Regions from separate parts of the Lactobacillus xylocopicola genome, predicted to be linked through region 1. Evidence: riboswitches for the same ligand, from Rfam matches in the RefSeq annotation. Region 1 holds a riboswitch; the other holds the start of a gene.
The links. A riboswitch is a leader RNA that binds a small molecule or an ion and turns the genes downstream of it on or off. The one in region 1 is predicted to bind FMN.
Positions count from the first base shown of each region.

Region 2: it holds a riboswitch for FMN, as region 1 does, so the genes downstream of both, ribD (bifunctional diaminohydroxyphosphoribosylaminopyrimidine deaminase/5-amino-6-(5-phosphoribosylamino)uracil reductase RibD) here and R8389_RS03835 (ECF transporter S component) in region 1, are expected to answer to the same signal.

Region 1 covers NZ_AP026803.1:746,114-753,330, forward strand. The annotation lists gene R8389_RS03805 (CvfB family protein) at 1-522, shown strand, start outside; gene xerD (site-specific tyrosine recombinase XerD) at 515-1,414, shown strand; gene R8389_RS03815 (reductase) at 1,423-1,785, shown strand; gene R8389_RS03820 (segregation and condensation protein A) at 1,778-2,515, shown strand; gene scpB (SMC-Scp complex subunit ScpB) at 2,505-3,113, shown strand; gene R8389_RS03830 (pseudouridine synthase) at 3,113-3,832, shown strand; FMN riboswitch at 3,861-3,977, shown strand; gene R8389_RS03835 (ECF transporter S component) at 4,063-4,746, shown strand; gene R8389_RS03840 (LysM peptidoglycan-binding domain-containing protein) at 4,842-5,318, shown strand; gene cmk ((d)CMP kinase) at 5,362-6,048, shown strand; gene rpsA (30S ribosomal protein S1) at 6,109-7,217, shown strand, end outside.
Region 2 covers NZ_AP026803.1:226,965-234,181, reverse strand. The annotation lists gene ribA (GTP cyclohydrolase II) at 1-536, opposite strand, end outside; gene R8389_RS01175 (riboflavin synthase) at 536-1,156, opposite strand; gene ribD (bifunctional diaminohydroxyphosphoribosylaminopyrimidine deaminase/5-amino-6-(5-phosphoribosylamino)uracil reductase RibD) at 1,157-2,212, opposite strand; FMN riboswitch at 2,323-2,457, opposite strand; gene R8389_RS01165 (helveticin J family class III bacteriocin) at 2,962-3,768, opposite strand; gene R8389_RS01160 (SLAP domain-containing protein) at 3,930-5,228, opposite strand; gene R8389_RS01155 (hypothetical protein) at 5,348-5,542, opposite strand; gene R8389_RS01150 (aspartate/glutamate racemase family protein) at 5,660-6,409, opposite strand; gene R8389_RS01145 (UDP-N-acetylmuramoyl-L-alanyl-D-glutamate--2,6-diaminopimelate ligase) at 6,423-7,217, opposite strand, start outside.

The sequences.
Region 1 (7,217 bases):
GAAACTGACCAAAAGGACCGGATATGGGCAAAATTAGCTGATGAAAATATTTTTGAGCAATTGTCAGCCCACTTCCCAAATGATCTAAAAAATCAGGATGTGTTTGCCACTGTCTATTCCAGCCGTGAGGTGGGGGCTTTTGTCATTACTGGTGACTACTATCTAGGTTTTGTTCATAGTTCGCAAATGGTTGCTCCACTACGGGTCGGCGAGCAATTCAAGGGTCGCGTAATTGGCGTCAGTCAGTATGGCCGGTTGAATCTGAGCAGCCTGCCCCGAGCTTTTGAAGAAATTGACGATGATGCGCAGATGATTTTGATGAGTTTGCGGCGGAAAAGCAACAAGTCGCTACCTTTTTATGACAAGTCTGATGCAGCGGAAATCAAATCTTACTTTGGCATTTCTAAATCGGCCTTTAAGCGCGCTTTGGGACACTTACTCAAAGCAAGGTATATTACCGAGGATAAGGAAGGTGGGACTATCTCATTAGTTAATGATCCTGAAGCTGGTAAAAATGAATGATTTGGTCGAAACCGTTGAAGATTATTTGCGTTATAGTCAACTTGAGCGTGGCTTGAGCAATAATACGATCGCGGCTTATCGGCAAGACTTAAATACGTTTTTGGCTTTTTTGAAAAGAGAGCGGTTGACGACTTGGCCAACTAAAGCGGTTGATATCGATGCTTTTCTGGCCGGCCTGAGTGATCAAAATAAGGCTACTAGTTCAATTAGTCGCATGATTTCAAGCTTGCGGAAGTTTTACCAGTGGCTGGTTAGGCAGAACATGCAGAAGCTAAATCCCATGCTCGAAATTGATTCACCCAAGAAGGATCATCGCTTACCGGTGGCTTTGAGCGAGGAAGAAGTAACTAGGCTGCTAGATCAACCGGAGATTTCGCAGAAGCTGGGGCTACGTGATCGAGCGCTGCTTGAAACCCTTTATGCAACTGGTATTCGGGTGAGCGAACTAATTAACCTTGAGTTTAACGATCTGCATGAGGACTTACGCCTAGTCAAGGTTTTCGGTAAAGGTTCAAAGGAGCGCTTAATCCCGATTAGTGATGTGGCGCTTTCTTGGATTAAACAGTACCAAGTTCTAGTTCGTGACCCTTTACTACTGAAAGTGGGTCAAAACAATGATCATATTTTTCTTAATAACCGGGGTGGGTCCTTAACTAGGCAAGCGGTCTGGCAGATTATCAAACGTTATTGCGTCCAGGCTGGCATTAACAAAAACGTGACGCCCCATACTTTGCGCCATACCTTTGCAACCCACTTGCTTGAAAATGGGGCAGATCTGCGGGTGGTTCAAGAAATTTTGGGACACTCCGATATTAGTACTACGCAAATTTATACTAACTTGTCGCAAAAGCATATTTTAGAAGTATATGCTAAGACACATCCGCGAACTTAGGTGATGAAATGCTGATTGAATGTAAAAATGATCAGGAGAAAGTAGCGATGGGTTTGCTATCTTACCTTCCTGATTTCAAAAACCTAGATAACTTAAAGGATGAAATTCAGCTTAATAAAAATAGCCCTGAATTTCGCCTTTATCTCTATCGGGCTGAAAATCCGAACTTTATTGGAGTAATCGGGACACAGAATGATGAACACTTTGTGGTTATTCGCTACCTATCACTTGCACCCGACTACCGGCAGCCCAAGTATGAGGCTAAAGCAGTGTGTGAATTGGCGGGCAGCAATCCCCAGAAAAAGGTTACCGCTGTGCCTGAATATGTTTACTTGACTAAATATTTACCTAAAACCAAGAATCATGACTAGTAACTTAACTTTAGAATTACCAAATTTCGAGGGTCCACTTGACCTGCTCTTGCACCTAATCAAGTCGCAAAAAATCGATATCTATGACATTCCCATTGCGCAGATCACCAGTCAGTATTTGGCCTACTTGCACGAGATGCAGCGGCTTAATTTGACCATCGCAGGTGAATATTTTGTTATGTCGTCAATGCTGCTTCGCATTAAGTCGCAGTCCCTCTTGCCTCAAAATGATTTTGTCGATGAGGATGAACCCGAGGTCGACCCCCGGGAAGAATTGGTGCAGCAACTGATTCAATATTCAGTTTTTAAAAAGGTGTCGACCTACTTAAAAAAGCGTAATGACGAGGTTCCAATCACTGCTGCTAAAGAGGAAAGTGTGCCACTAACCAAGCAGGTAAATCCGCTTCCACCTGGTCAAATTACTTCAGCTGAACTTGCTCGCACTCTGGTAGTGGTACTGCAAAGACTAAAAATTCGGCAACCTGATGCGGTATCAGTCGGGATTAGCGAGGCCTCAATTACCGAGATGATTGAGTTTTTGCATGAACAACTGGCCCGGCAGCAAAAAGTCAGCTTTTTTGCTTGTACTAGCCAGATAAAAAGCCTGTCCGATATAATAGGATTGTTTTTAGCATTGCTTGAACTTTGCAAAAAACAGGAGATTAGAGTTGAACAGTCACGTACTTTTGGTGATCTGGAATTAGAAAGAATTGATAGTGATGGTAAGTAAAATGGCGCAACTAGAGGCACTCTTGTACGTGGCAGGGGACTCTGGAATTGCCAGTGCGGATTTAGGTGAATTGCTGCAAGTTGAGCATGCAGCCTTGCGGGAATTAGCTAAGCAGTTGACGGCTAAATTAGCGCAAAATCAGGACTCCGGCTTGCAGCTACAGCACATTAACCACAGTTATAAGTTGACAACTCGTCCGGAAGTGGGTGAAGTGGTGGGTAGTTTTTTCCAAAAAGATATGACTAAGACTTTAAGTCAGTCAGCTTTGGAAATTCTGGCCATCATTGCCTATAAGCAGCCAATCACGCGTGTTGAAATTGATGCCATTCGCGGGGTCAATTCAGCCGGTGCACTGCAGACGCTGGTCTGGCGTGGTCTAGTTAAGGCCGAAGGCAAAAAGGATGCCCCTGGTCATCCTAATTTATATGTAACCAGTGACTACTTTTTACAGTATTTTGGTTATCAAAGTCTAGCAGATTTGCCGTTAATTGAGGATTTTGAAGAGGGTAATATCAGTGCTGAGGGTGAGCTTGACCTATTTGCTGCCAAGGGCCAGGCTGATAAAAATTTGGCAGGAGCGCAAAAGGGAGAACAGTAATGGTTTTACAAAGGTTGCAAAAAGTAATTGCTGAAGCTGGTGTGGCTTCGCGGCGGAAGGCAGAAAAGTTAATTGTAGAAGGGCGTGTCATGGTTGATGGCAAGCCTGTTACCGAGTTAGGAAGCAAGGTTGAAACTGTCAGCAACATTACCGTTGACGGCGAACCAATTGAGCGAGAAAGTCACCATACCTATATCTTTTACAAGCCGCGGGGGGTGGTATCAACTGCTAGTGATGACAAGGGCCGGAAAACGGTAGTTGACTACTTTGAGGATTTACCTTACCGCTTGTATCCAATTGGCCGCCTCGACTACGATACCTCAGGCCTCTTACTAATGACTAATGATGGTGAACTGGCGAACTTGTTAATGCATCCGCGCAATAAGGTGGCCAAGGTATATGTGGCGAAGATCAGTGGACAATTAACACCAGAAGAAATAAATCGCTTGACGCGTGGGATTGAGCTTGATCACCGCAAAACTGCACCTGCGAAGGTCAAAGTTTTGCGCACCGACCACAAGAAAAAAAGTCAGATCGTGCAGTTGACGATTCATGAAGGGCACTATCACCAGGTGAAAAAGATGTTTAAGGCAGTAAAGCACCCGGTTGAAAAATTAGCCCGTGAAAAGTATTCTTTTTTAACCCTTGATTCGCTTGTTTCTGGCAAGTACCGGGAACTATCTCATGCTGAGGTTGACAGATTAAAACATGTGGACTAGTATGGGTTTATAATTAAATATTTAAGTTTGTTGTCTTCATGGCAGGGTGCAAATCCCGACCGGTGGTGTAAGTCCACGACCCACGCAAGTGGTGGAATCTATTTTGAGATACCGATAGTTAGAGTCTAGATGAAAGAAGACAGGCTAAACTAAAATAAGCTTATTAAAGCTTACTTTGTAATAGGTCTGTTGCTGGAAGCAACAGACCTATTAACTTTAGGAGGTAAGTTTTGAAGAAAAAAAATGCCAGTAATTTGGCTAATATTATTGCTTATGCGTTGATTGGAACGATTTCTTTTATCCTGATGGAAATTGCTTTTCCGCTGCCCGTGGCTAGTTTTTTAAAGTTTGACTTTTCAGATGTATTAGTCACCATTGGGACATTTTTATTTGGGGCTGGACCTGGCATCTTTATTGCGCTCATTAGGATGCTGATTCACCTAATTTACAAGGGTTTTGCTTTGCCGAGTATTGTGGGTCAATTAGCTGCACTTCTGGCATCCTTATCCTTTGCGCTACCGTTTTATTATAGTACCAAGGGGATCGATGCTGACGAAAAGAGTGCAGTTAAACGTCACTTAAGACCAATTTTGGGTGTTTTACTAGGAATCATTGCCATGACAGCAGTTCTTGCAACTTTCAACGCTTTTATTTTGACACCAATCTATGCGGTGACAACGGTAGCCAATCTACCAGCGATCAACGGTTATGCTGGCTTACTCTCCTTTACCGAAAAGGTGTATTTGGGGCAACTCCTTCATATCCCTTCAATGAGTGCCTACATATTCGGTATCATTGTGCCATTCAACCTGCTCAAGGGGGCAATTAACGGGATAGTTGTTTACCTGCTCTTTGAGACTGTCTTACGCAATCTTAAGCCCTTTGTTCGTAAGTATTTCAAGTTAAAAAACTAAGCTTAAGAATCGGTCAGTAATTTGACCGATTTTTTTATCCAATTTAAAAGGTAAATATGCTAAAATTAAGCAAGTCGAGTGAAGGAGGTTTTTAGATGAAGCAGAAACGAACAGGTCCTTATAAACATTACCAGCGTCCCGTTGAGCCTAGAACAGTGATTCATCGAACGGTGTCGAGGACTTGGTTTATCCTGCTGACCCTGATTACAGTTGTCCTGGTCGCGTTAGTGTTTGTGGTACACCAGTTAGCTTCAAGCGGACGGGTAAACAATCAGGCAGGTGAATTTCGCTCTAGTCGCCAAAGTAGCCAGCCTAAGAAGACGCAGCGCACGAAGACCCACAGCCAACCCAAGCATAAAGTACAGCCTGAGCCTGAGTCAAAGGCTAAAAAGCCCAATAAGGCAAAAGTTAAACAGGCCACGTCTGAACCTAAGGAATATTTGGTTAAAAGTGGTGATTCTTTAACTAGTATTGCAAGTAGATTCAACGTCACTGTTGACGACTTAGCCCAACTCAACCAGCTTGGTCCAGATAGACAGATTAGAGCCGGGCAAACACTTAAAGTAAGATAATTGATAGAAAGGGGAGGGACTTTGACGTCCCTTTTTGATTGGAATGCAGGTAGCAATTGATGGTCCAGCCTCAGCTGGAAAAAGCACAGTCGCAAAATTAATTGCGCAAAAATTAGGTTTTACTTATATTGATACTGGCGCAATGTACCGGGCCTGTACGTTTCTGGCGCGTAGCCACGGACTCGATTATGGAGATGAAGCGGGAATTTTAGCCCTAGTAGAACAGACGGGGATCGAGCTTAGAAATATTGCCGGTCAACAGCATGTCTTGGTTGGTACAAGGGATATTTCTCATGAAATTCGTAAACCCGAAATTTCTGCCAAGGTCTCACAAGTTGCCGCCCTTAGTGGTGTGCGTCAAAAGATGGTAAGTTTGCAACGGCAGATGGCCGGAAAAGTAGATGTAGTAATGGATGGTCGGGATATTGGCACAACGGTATTACCGGATGCGCAAGTAAAAATTTTTTTGGTGGCTTCGGCTCGTTCGCGTGCCCAGAGACGGATGTTGGACTTAGAGGAGCAGGGCATTAAGACGACTAAAACTGTAGCTGAAATTGAAGCGGATATTGCCGCTCGTGATTATAAGGATTCGCACCGGGCAATTTCACCCCTAAAAAAGGCAGTAGATGCGGTCGAAATTGACACAACTTCCATGACAATTGCCGAAGTAGTTAACAAAATTTTGCGGCAAATCAAAAAAAGTCAAAAAAAACTACAAAAAAGGGGATAAAACAGTAGAAAAATATCTAACTTTCATTTAAAATTAGGTTATGATATTGGGAGGTAAATAATGTCAGAAAACAGTAATCAATTTTTAGATGCACTAAAGCAAATGCAAGGAGTTGAGGTCGGCGATATTGTAGATGTTGAAGTCCTGGACGTTGAAGAAGGTCAAATCGATGTTGGTGTAACCAATGCTGGTATCGAAGGTGTTATTCCACGTCGCGAATTCACGTCAGATCGCAACCTTGACCTTCGTAGTGCAGTTAAGCCAGAAGACAAGTTTAAGGCTTTAGTCTTAAGAAAAGCTGGTGGCGATAAGGAGAATGGTGAGTTCTTCTTCTCCGTTACCCGTCTGAAGGAAAGAGAAGCTTACGACGAATTACAAAAGGACTTTGAAGCAGGCAATACTATCGAAGGTACTGTTACTTCATCAGTACGTGGTGGTTTGTTAGTTGATGTTGGTACAAGAGGATTCTTGCCAGCTTCACTTATTTCCAACCGTTACGTCTCAGATCTTAAGCCATACATTGGTCAAACCATGAAACTTAAGATTACCGAGATTGATCCAAGTAAGAATCGGTTAATTCTTTCTCATAAGGACTTAATTGAAGAAGAGCGTGAAGAAGCCTTTGATAAAGTAGCATCACAATTAGTTGTTGGTGATGTTGTCGAAGGTACAGTTTCTCGTTTAACTAACTTCGGTGCATTTGTTGATGTTGGTGGTGTGGACGGTTTGGTTCACATTTCCGAAATTTCATACAAGCATGTTGACAAGCCTAGCGATGTCTTAAAGACTGGTCAAGACGTTAAAGTTAAGGTAATCGGTATTGATGATGATAGACATCGCATCTCCCTTTCAATTAAGCAGACTGAACCTTCTCCATTCGAACAAGCAACAGCAGAATTGCACGAAGGCGACATCTTTGAAGGTGAAGTTAAGTCATTGACTAACTTTGGGGCCTTCGTTGAAGTTGCTGATGGTATTCAAGGCTTAGTCCACGTTTCAGAAATATCATACAAGCACGTAGATAAGCCTAGCGATGTTTTAGAAGTAGGTCAGACAGTTAAAGTCAAGGTTTTGAACATCGATCCAAATGAGCGTAGAATCTCCCTTTCAATGAAGGCTGCTGATTCTAAGGGTTCAGACCACGAAGGATCTCATTCAAACGGTTCATA
Region 2 (7,217 bases), 520 kb from region 1:
TCCTTGCGCCGCGCCATCGTGCCATCTTTTTTGATGCATTCGCAAATAAAGCCAACCGGTGCAACACCGGCCAGGCGGGCCAAATCTAGTGAGGCCTCGGTGTGACCGGTCCGCTCCAAAACGCCGCCCTCCTTTGCGACCAAGGGAAAGACGTGACCAGGATGGTAAAAGTCATCCCACTTGCTACTCGGGTCGGCCAGCTTCTTAATCGTCTTGGCTCGGTCAAAGGCTGAAATGCCGGTAGTCGTTTCTGTCGCATCCACACTCAGGGTAAAGGCGGTACCAAAGGTGTCGTTTGATCCCGTTTCAATCGGCGCTAGCTGCATGCGATCGGCATAGTCCTTGCTCATCGGTACGCAGAGCAGGCCGCGCGCCTTAGAAATCATCATGTTGACTGTCTCCGGCGTCACCTTTTCAGCCAGGCCAATCATGTCACCTTCAGACTCACGTTGGGGTGAATCCGCTACGATTATCAGACCGCCTGCCCGCATGTGGTCTAAAATTTTGGTCATTTTTTCGTTTAATTGATCGCTCATTATCTTTTCTCCGTTAAAACTCTTTTTTTCCACGCCTGAATCTGCTTGACTGCATAGCGGCCAAGCATGTCGACTTCGATGTTAACTAAATCACCTAAACCATAATGGGCCAGCGTTGTGTTGGCAACTGTAAAGGGAATTAGGCTGACACCAAATGCGTCTTGCTGGGCCATTGTGACCGTCAAGCTGATACCGTCGATTGCAATTGACCCCTTTTCAACAATATAGGGATCATACTTATGGGGCACCCGAAAGCCCAGTTCAACCGCATTTTCATTCTCCACCCGGTCAATTAATTCCGCTGTAGTATCAACGTGTCCAGCAACAATATGACCGTCCAGTTTGCTGTCTAATGCAAGTGACGGTTCTAAATTAACTAGGCTGCCGCGAGCCAACCTACCCAGGTTAGTTCGCCTCATTGTCTCCGGCATTACGTCAACCGTGAAGTCACTTTCTCGCCAATCAGTTACCGTTAAGCAAATACCGTTGACGGCAATGCTGGCCCCAAGCGGCAAGCTACTTTCAACTAGCTTGGGAGCGCTAACACCTAAGCGCGCATGCTGGTCAGTAACGTCTAAACGCGTAATTCTACCTGTTGTCTGAATAATTCCTGTAAACATTTATTCTCTCCTTGCGCGAAGGCGCACGTCTGGACCCAAAGTTTGGACATCACATACTTGGTAATGCACCTTCTGTGATGCTTCCTGGCCCATTGCTACGGGCAGTGCTGACCCACCAAGCAGTGTCGGTGCAATGTAAGCAACCACCTCATCAGCCAAGGCGGCTGCAATAAACTGGGCCTGCACATTGCTACCACCCTCTACCAGTAACGACTGCAGGTTGTGATCGGTCAACAATTGCACAATTTTCGCTGGCGTCCATTTTTCAGCGGTAAAACAGCGCACGTTTTCTTCGTGCCGTTCCGTTAGTTCGGTTTGACTCAATAGCCAGATAGGGCCAGGCGTCTTGAATATTTTTTTAGTCAAATCAAGTCGGTTGGCATCACGTGTTAACACAATCCTGATTGGCAGTTGCGGCAGGGGCCTAATCCTGACCGTCAGCAGCGGATCGTCCACGCGCACCGTGTTTGCACCTACCAAGATAGCCTGATTACGCAGGCGCAACTGCTGCACGTCATCTTGTGCCGCCTCACCCGTCAACATTGTGCGCTTGTTCCCAGCCTCATTGAGCTTGCCGTCAAGCGACATTGCATATTTCATGGTGACCAGTGGCCGTTGCTGACGGTAAAAGAAGTTATACGCCTCATTCAAGTACTCCGTGCCACCGATTACTTCCGTTTCCACGTTATGTTCATTGAGATATTTAATTCCCTTACCGCCTACAACTTCGTGGGGATCAACCTGACCTATAATGACCCGCTTGATGCCGGCTGCAGCCACCTTCTTACAGCAAGGCGGCTGCTTGCCGTAGTGGCTGCACGGCTCCAACGTAACATAGAGCGTTGCGCCACGCGCTTCTTCAAACTTCGTCAAATGCAACAGCGCATTAACTTCCGCGTGTTCACGCCCGTACTGGTGGTGGTAGCCGGTGGCCAGCACCTGACCGTCTTTGACAATCACGGCTCCCACCAAGGGGTTGGTCCAGGTCATGCCTTGCGCCTTCACTGCTTCTTTGACAGCCATCCGCATATAATCTTTATCTTGCAATTTTTTCACTTCCTAAGCATAGAAAAACCCCGTTGAAGTTAATCAACGGGGCGCTTTTTTATTAACTAAATATGATTTCAGCTCAGTCTGCTCTAGCGCGAGTCAAATATTAGTTGTTATTTGTTCTTCTCCCATCCAGACTTTAACTGTCGGTACTAGACTTGCACTAGTTCCACCGCTTAACGCGGGTCACGGACTTCAACGCACTCGTTGTCACCGTCGGTAGGGAATTGCACCCTGCCCCGAAGAAACCGTATTCAATTAAATCAAGAATAGTCCTGATTTACTTAATCGTCAATACTTAAAGGAGGAAATTATTCAATAATAGTCGTATGGGTAGGAAACTCAATTTATCAAAGTTTCATCAAGATATCCCATACTACAACCATTAAAATGTCAGAAAAATTTGTACTAATTGTGAAATTGGCTAGTAAGCAAAAAAAGGAAGACTATTAATTCAGTCTTCCCTTTTGCTATACGGGTTAAAATTCACAAACAATTATTTATTGCCAAATTGAGCCTTGTGGCTCTAAGTATTAAACCTACTTCGCTTAAACTGCATTATGTTAAGTTCGATTGGTCTATTCGTTTCACCAAGAAACTTCAAAAATATGATTACGTGTTGTTACATCATCTGAATTTCTATGATAAGAAACAGTTAGGTAAAGATTATTTTCACTAATTACTTGAACGCTTTCTAGTTCAGTGTAATATCCTGGTGTATCTAACGCGTTTTCATTATTTAGTGCTATCTGATCTCAAGCTTCCTTTTTAATTTTTCCCCAAGGGATCTTATAAATATTTCGTTCAGATTCGCCTGATTTTTGACTAGAAATATAGATATTGTTTCGATCATCTAAGTCATACCCTTGGATTGAGCCAATACCAGAATATCTATTTGTAATATTAGGAATAGCAAAGTAACCTAAACAAGAAATATTACCAATATTAACATCGGAATTTCCAGCCTGATTTAATTCACGATTAATAGTAGCTAAATTGTACAAGAAGAAATAACCATTCCCTGTAGTATCAATAGTTGCTAATAAAAATTTGGTGTAATCAGGTGAGACAGCAGCTTCTGATCGGAATAAATCTTTACCAGTGAAAGTTTCTTCCGTAAAGTTCCCAGAAGCATCAATCTTTTTCCCAATACCTGCACGATTCAAGTAAGAAAGACGTGGCAGATTGATATTAGTTGTATGTGTCGTTTTATCTGGAATTTGTACTCGAGCTATTTGTGAAGCCCAGAAGCGTTTTTCATTATCTGCAGTTGATTTTTTCCCCTTAGTACCAACAAACCAAGAATTTTTTTGTCCAGCATATTCAAAGGTTTGAGTATGACCACCAGCAATACCAGTTAATGTTAAAACGGTGTTCTTATTGAAGTTCATGTCGCTTTGCAAGGAGGCTTTAAATACATAAGTTCCTCCCTTATATAACTGTAAAGCATAGCAATTACTTTTAGTTACGTTACCTTTTTGGACAACTCTTTGATAAAGTCCGTTATTATGTTCATCTAGTGTATACATTAAGCTAACTGAAGCATTTGATTTTGTATTCATTTTGATTTCCTTTCAAATAAAAATAATTTTTAAAACAAGTTAATTTAATCTCGAGATCATAAACATTTTATGACACAGGTTCCATAAAGTCAAACAAATGTTCGGAAAAATATAAAAATAAAACAGAAGACTTTTCTTCTGTTTTATTGCCTAACATAAATCTATTTTCTATTTTTGGTATAAAAGCCAGGGGTTGTATTGATGTACGGCGTGGTTCCGTCTAATATGTTATCAATTTCATCTTGCTCTTTTGTTTTGTTAATGACATCATTTTGTGCCTGATCTAATAGAAAGACAACTTTTTTTACTGCAGAAATGCTTGCTGTAGTAGACTTAATCGTATCTTTAGCAAACTGTAAAATATATTTATAATGGTAATTACGGTTAGTAGCTGCTTCTAGCATTTTAGTAGGAATGTTTTTGGCTTGACTAATTAATTTTTGTAATTCCTCCTTATCTGCTGAAGTAGCGGTTTTTGCTTCAATTTGTGCTTGCTCGGGCGTATTATCTGGCTTTAGGAATGAACCAGATACATACTTAGTGTTGTCTGCTTTAACATAGACAAGACCATCGCCATAACCTGGATTACCAGTGTAGTTTGCCGGTGAAGAGAGTGTAAATGGTTCCCAAGAATATTTCAATAAATAAAACAATTCTGCTTTATTTTCACTAGGGATCCATAGATAAGTCAATTCTTCGACAGGATACATATCCCCTGGTAAAAAAGTAGAATGAATAAGCGAGGTAGCCCTTTTAGAGCCATAATTGTCATAAGTATCAGCTGTTTGTAAAAATGAAATATAAGTGTATTTAGTATAGACTTTTAAATTTTGCCGTGGTTTAGTTTTTACACTGTCTGTGAGTATAAAAGCATTTGTTGTCCCACTAACCCGATATTCTATGAGATCTTCAGGATCGCTTGACACTGAAGTAATACGGTCAACTTTAAAGGTTTTACCATTCTTAATTGTAGTTTTATCTTTACCAATGCCAACAGCATACGGCTTGTTAGTAAAATTATCTTTGATTGTCACCGTGGCTTCAGAGGTATACAGCGGCTTGCCAGCGATTTGACTGACGTTGCTGGCTTTAATGTAGCCACCAGCACCAATGCCATAGTAATATTGCCCCTTTATTTGTTTATAAGGAAGCCAAGACTGGTTGTAGTTGTCGTCGTCGAGTAAGAAGAAGTGTTTGCTGTTGCGCTCGGCAGGTTCGATTGCACCAGTAAATTTAACGGTGGCGCCTTTTTTGAGGTGGGTCTTCCATGTGCTGCCGCGATAAGTACGAAGGGGCTTGCCAGCTTTGTTATAAACATAGGCACCGTGGGCTAACTTCAATTTATTAGTGGTAGTGGCAGCAGTGACTGTGTTACTGGTAGTGGTTGCTAATGGAATCGCACCACCGAGAGCCAAGGTGCCGGCAACTGCTCCTAGGATGAGTTTTTTACTAATTTTCATAATAATACCTCGAACATAAAATTAATCTCTCACGCTAATTATAGTACATTGAAATAATTAAGATAGAAAAACAACAGCGATAATGATATTGTTAGTGATTTCAAAACTTTTTAGCAGATTTATAACATCCAATCGGCAAAGTGCAGCGGAATATTATTATTCTTACCAAAATACTTCTTAAAGACATTGATAAAATGCCCGTTATCTTCCCATTGATGAGAACGAAGGTCATTCAAAGTTAAAAGGACCGTTACTACTAGATTGGTTAACAGAATAATTACTAGACCGATAAGTGTGTATAAAAGATACAGCATAGTTGTTCCTCCATTCATAATTTGATGTGTACTAATTATCTAATACGGTATAACTATTTGACCATCTTGTCAACTTTTAGTCAAAAAAAGACCAGCGACTCTTAAAAATCGCTGATCTTATTGATATAAATACTTTTGTACTACTTCTTTTGGGTTCTGGCCCGCGCGAATTTGCTGTTCAAGTTCAATTGCAACATCAGCCAGAATCGACTGTGGATCAATGACATGATACGGGTGGTCTGGTGCTTTTTCCTGAGCTAAAGACAGTTCAGTACACCCTAATAAAATGACCTTACAACCATATTGATCGTGCATTGTGCGCAAAATGTGATGGTATAATTCTGCATCCACAATCCCTTTTTCCTTAATATTAGTGTAAATTAACCTCGTAACCAGCGGTTGAATTTCTGGTCCGCCCAGTTCCACAGTACGCTTTACCTTCTCAATCTCATCCACATACAGGTGGTCATAAATTGATCCTTCTGTAGCAATGACACCAATTCTTTGTTCTTGGGGGTATTCATCAACAAAGTGGTGGACAGCAATCCGCATCATGTTCAAAAAGGGAATATCAGTCAGTTTAGCCAAATCATCATAAAAATAGTGTGCCGTATTACAAGGCATTACCATAAAGTCCGGCTTCAGCTGGGCCTGTTGCAGAATATCTTCACGCAAAGCAAAGAAAAAATTAGACTTGGTGTGGTCCTTGATATAAGTTGTGCGATCAGGGATTTGAGCATCATTTACTAAAAGATAGTTTAAATAATCCTGGTCCCTACTAATCTTAACCCGATGGTTAAGCATCCGCACATAGCTCTCCGTAGCGATCGTTCCCATCCCACCAATAATACTAAAGAAATCTTTCATTTTGTCCGCTTTTCTAGTGCTTAAAGTGCTCGTCTTGACCTTCCAACTCGTTAATTGCTTGCTGGGCAACCGTAATGTCTGACAAATACGGCGTGTCAATTCCACGAATTTTCTGGAAGTTATCCTCACCTTTACCACAAATAAGTACCACATCATTTTTGCCTGCCAGAACAATTGCATCATGAATGGCCTTAGCCCGATCTAGTTCAAAAGTTACCTCAACTCTAGAATGGTCGATCCCAGCATTAATTTCTTCAGCGATTTGTTTTGGATCCTCAAAGCCCGGATCATCAGTCGTCAAGAACACCTTGTCGGCATAGACATTTAAACTATGACTAAAACCGGCGCGCCGGGACTCACCTTTATCGCCGGGTGCACCTACAACCACAATAATTTTGGGATTGTCGAATTCACGTTGCATAAAACCCATTAGAGCCATCATTGAAGCTTCATTGTGAGCATAATCAACAACTACAACTCCATGTTCTTGGGTAACCTCTGTCTGCATTCTACCTGGAACTGTCACTGCAGCAATTCCGCGAGCCGCATCATCATGATTCATACCAGCAAGACCAGCTCCAATAATCGCCGCCGTACCGTTTGACTGGTTAAAGTCACCCAGCATTTTCAGCCGATAGTTACCGGCAATCTCCAGTGCCTTAGCCTTGTCACTTACACATAAGACCTGAAAGCAGGTTTGGACCATGTCACTTTCCTGAGCTGCGTATCGAAAATCAATTGTTTCTTTCAATTCAGGATTGGCAAACTGCTCATCGGCAAATAGGTAGATACTATTTGGTTCGGTGGT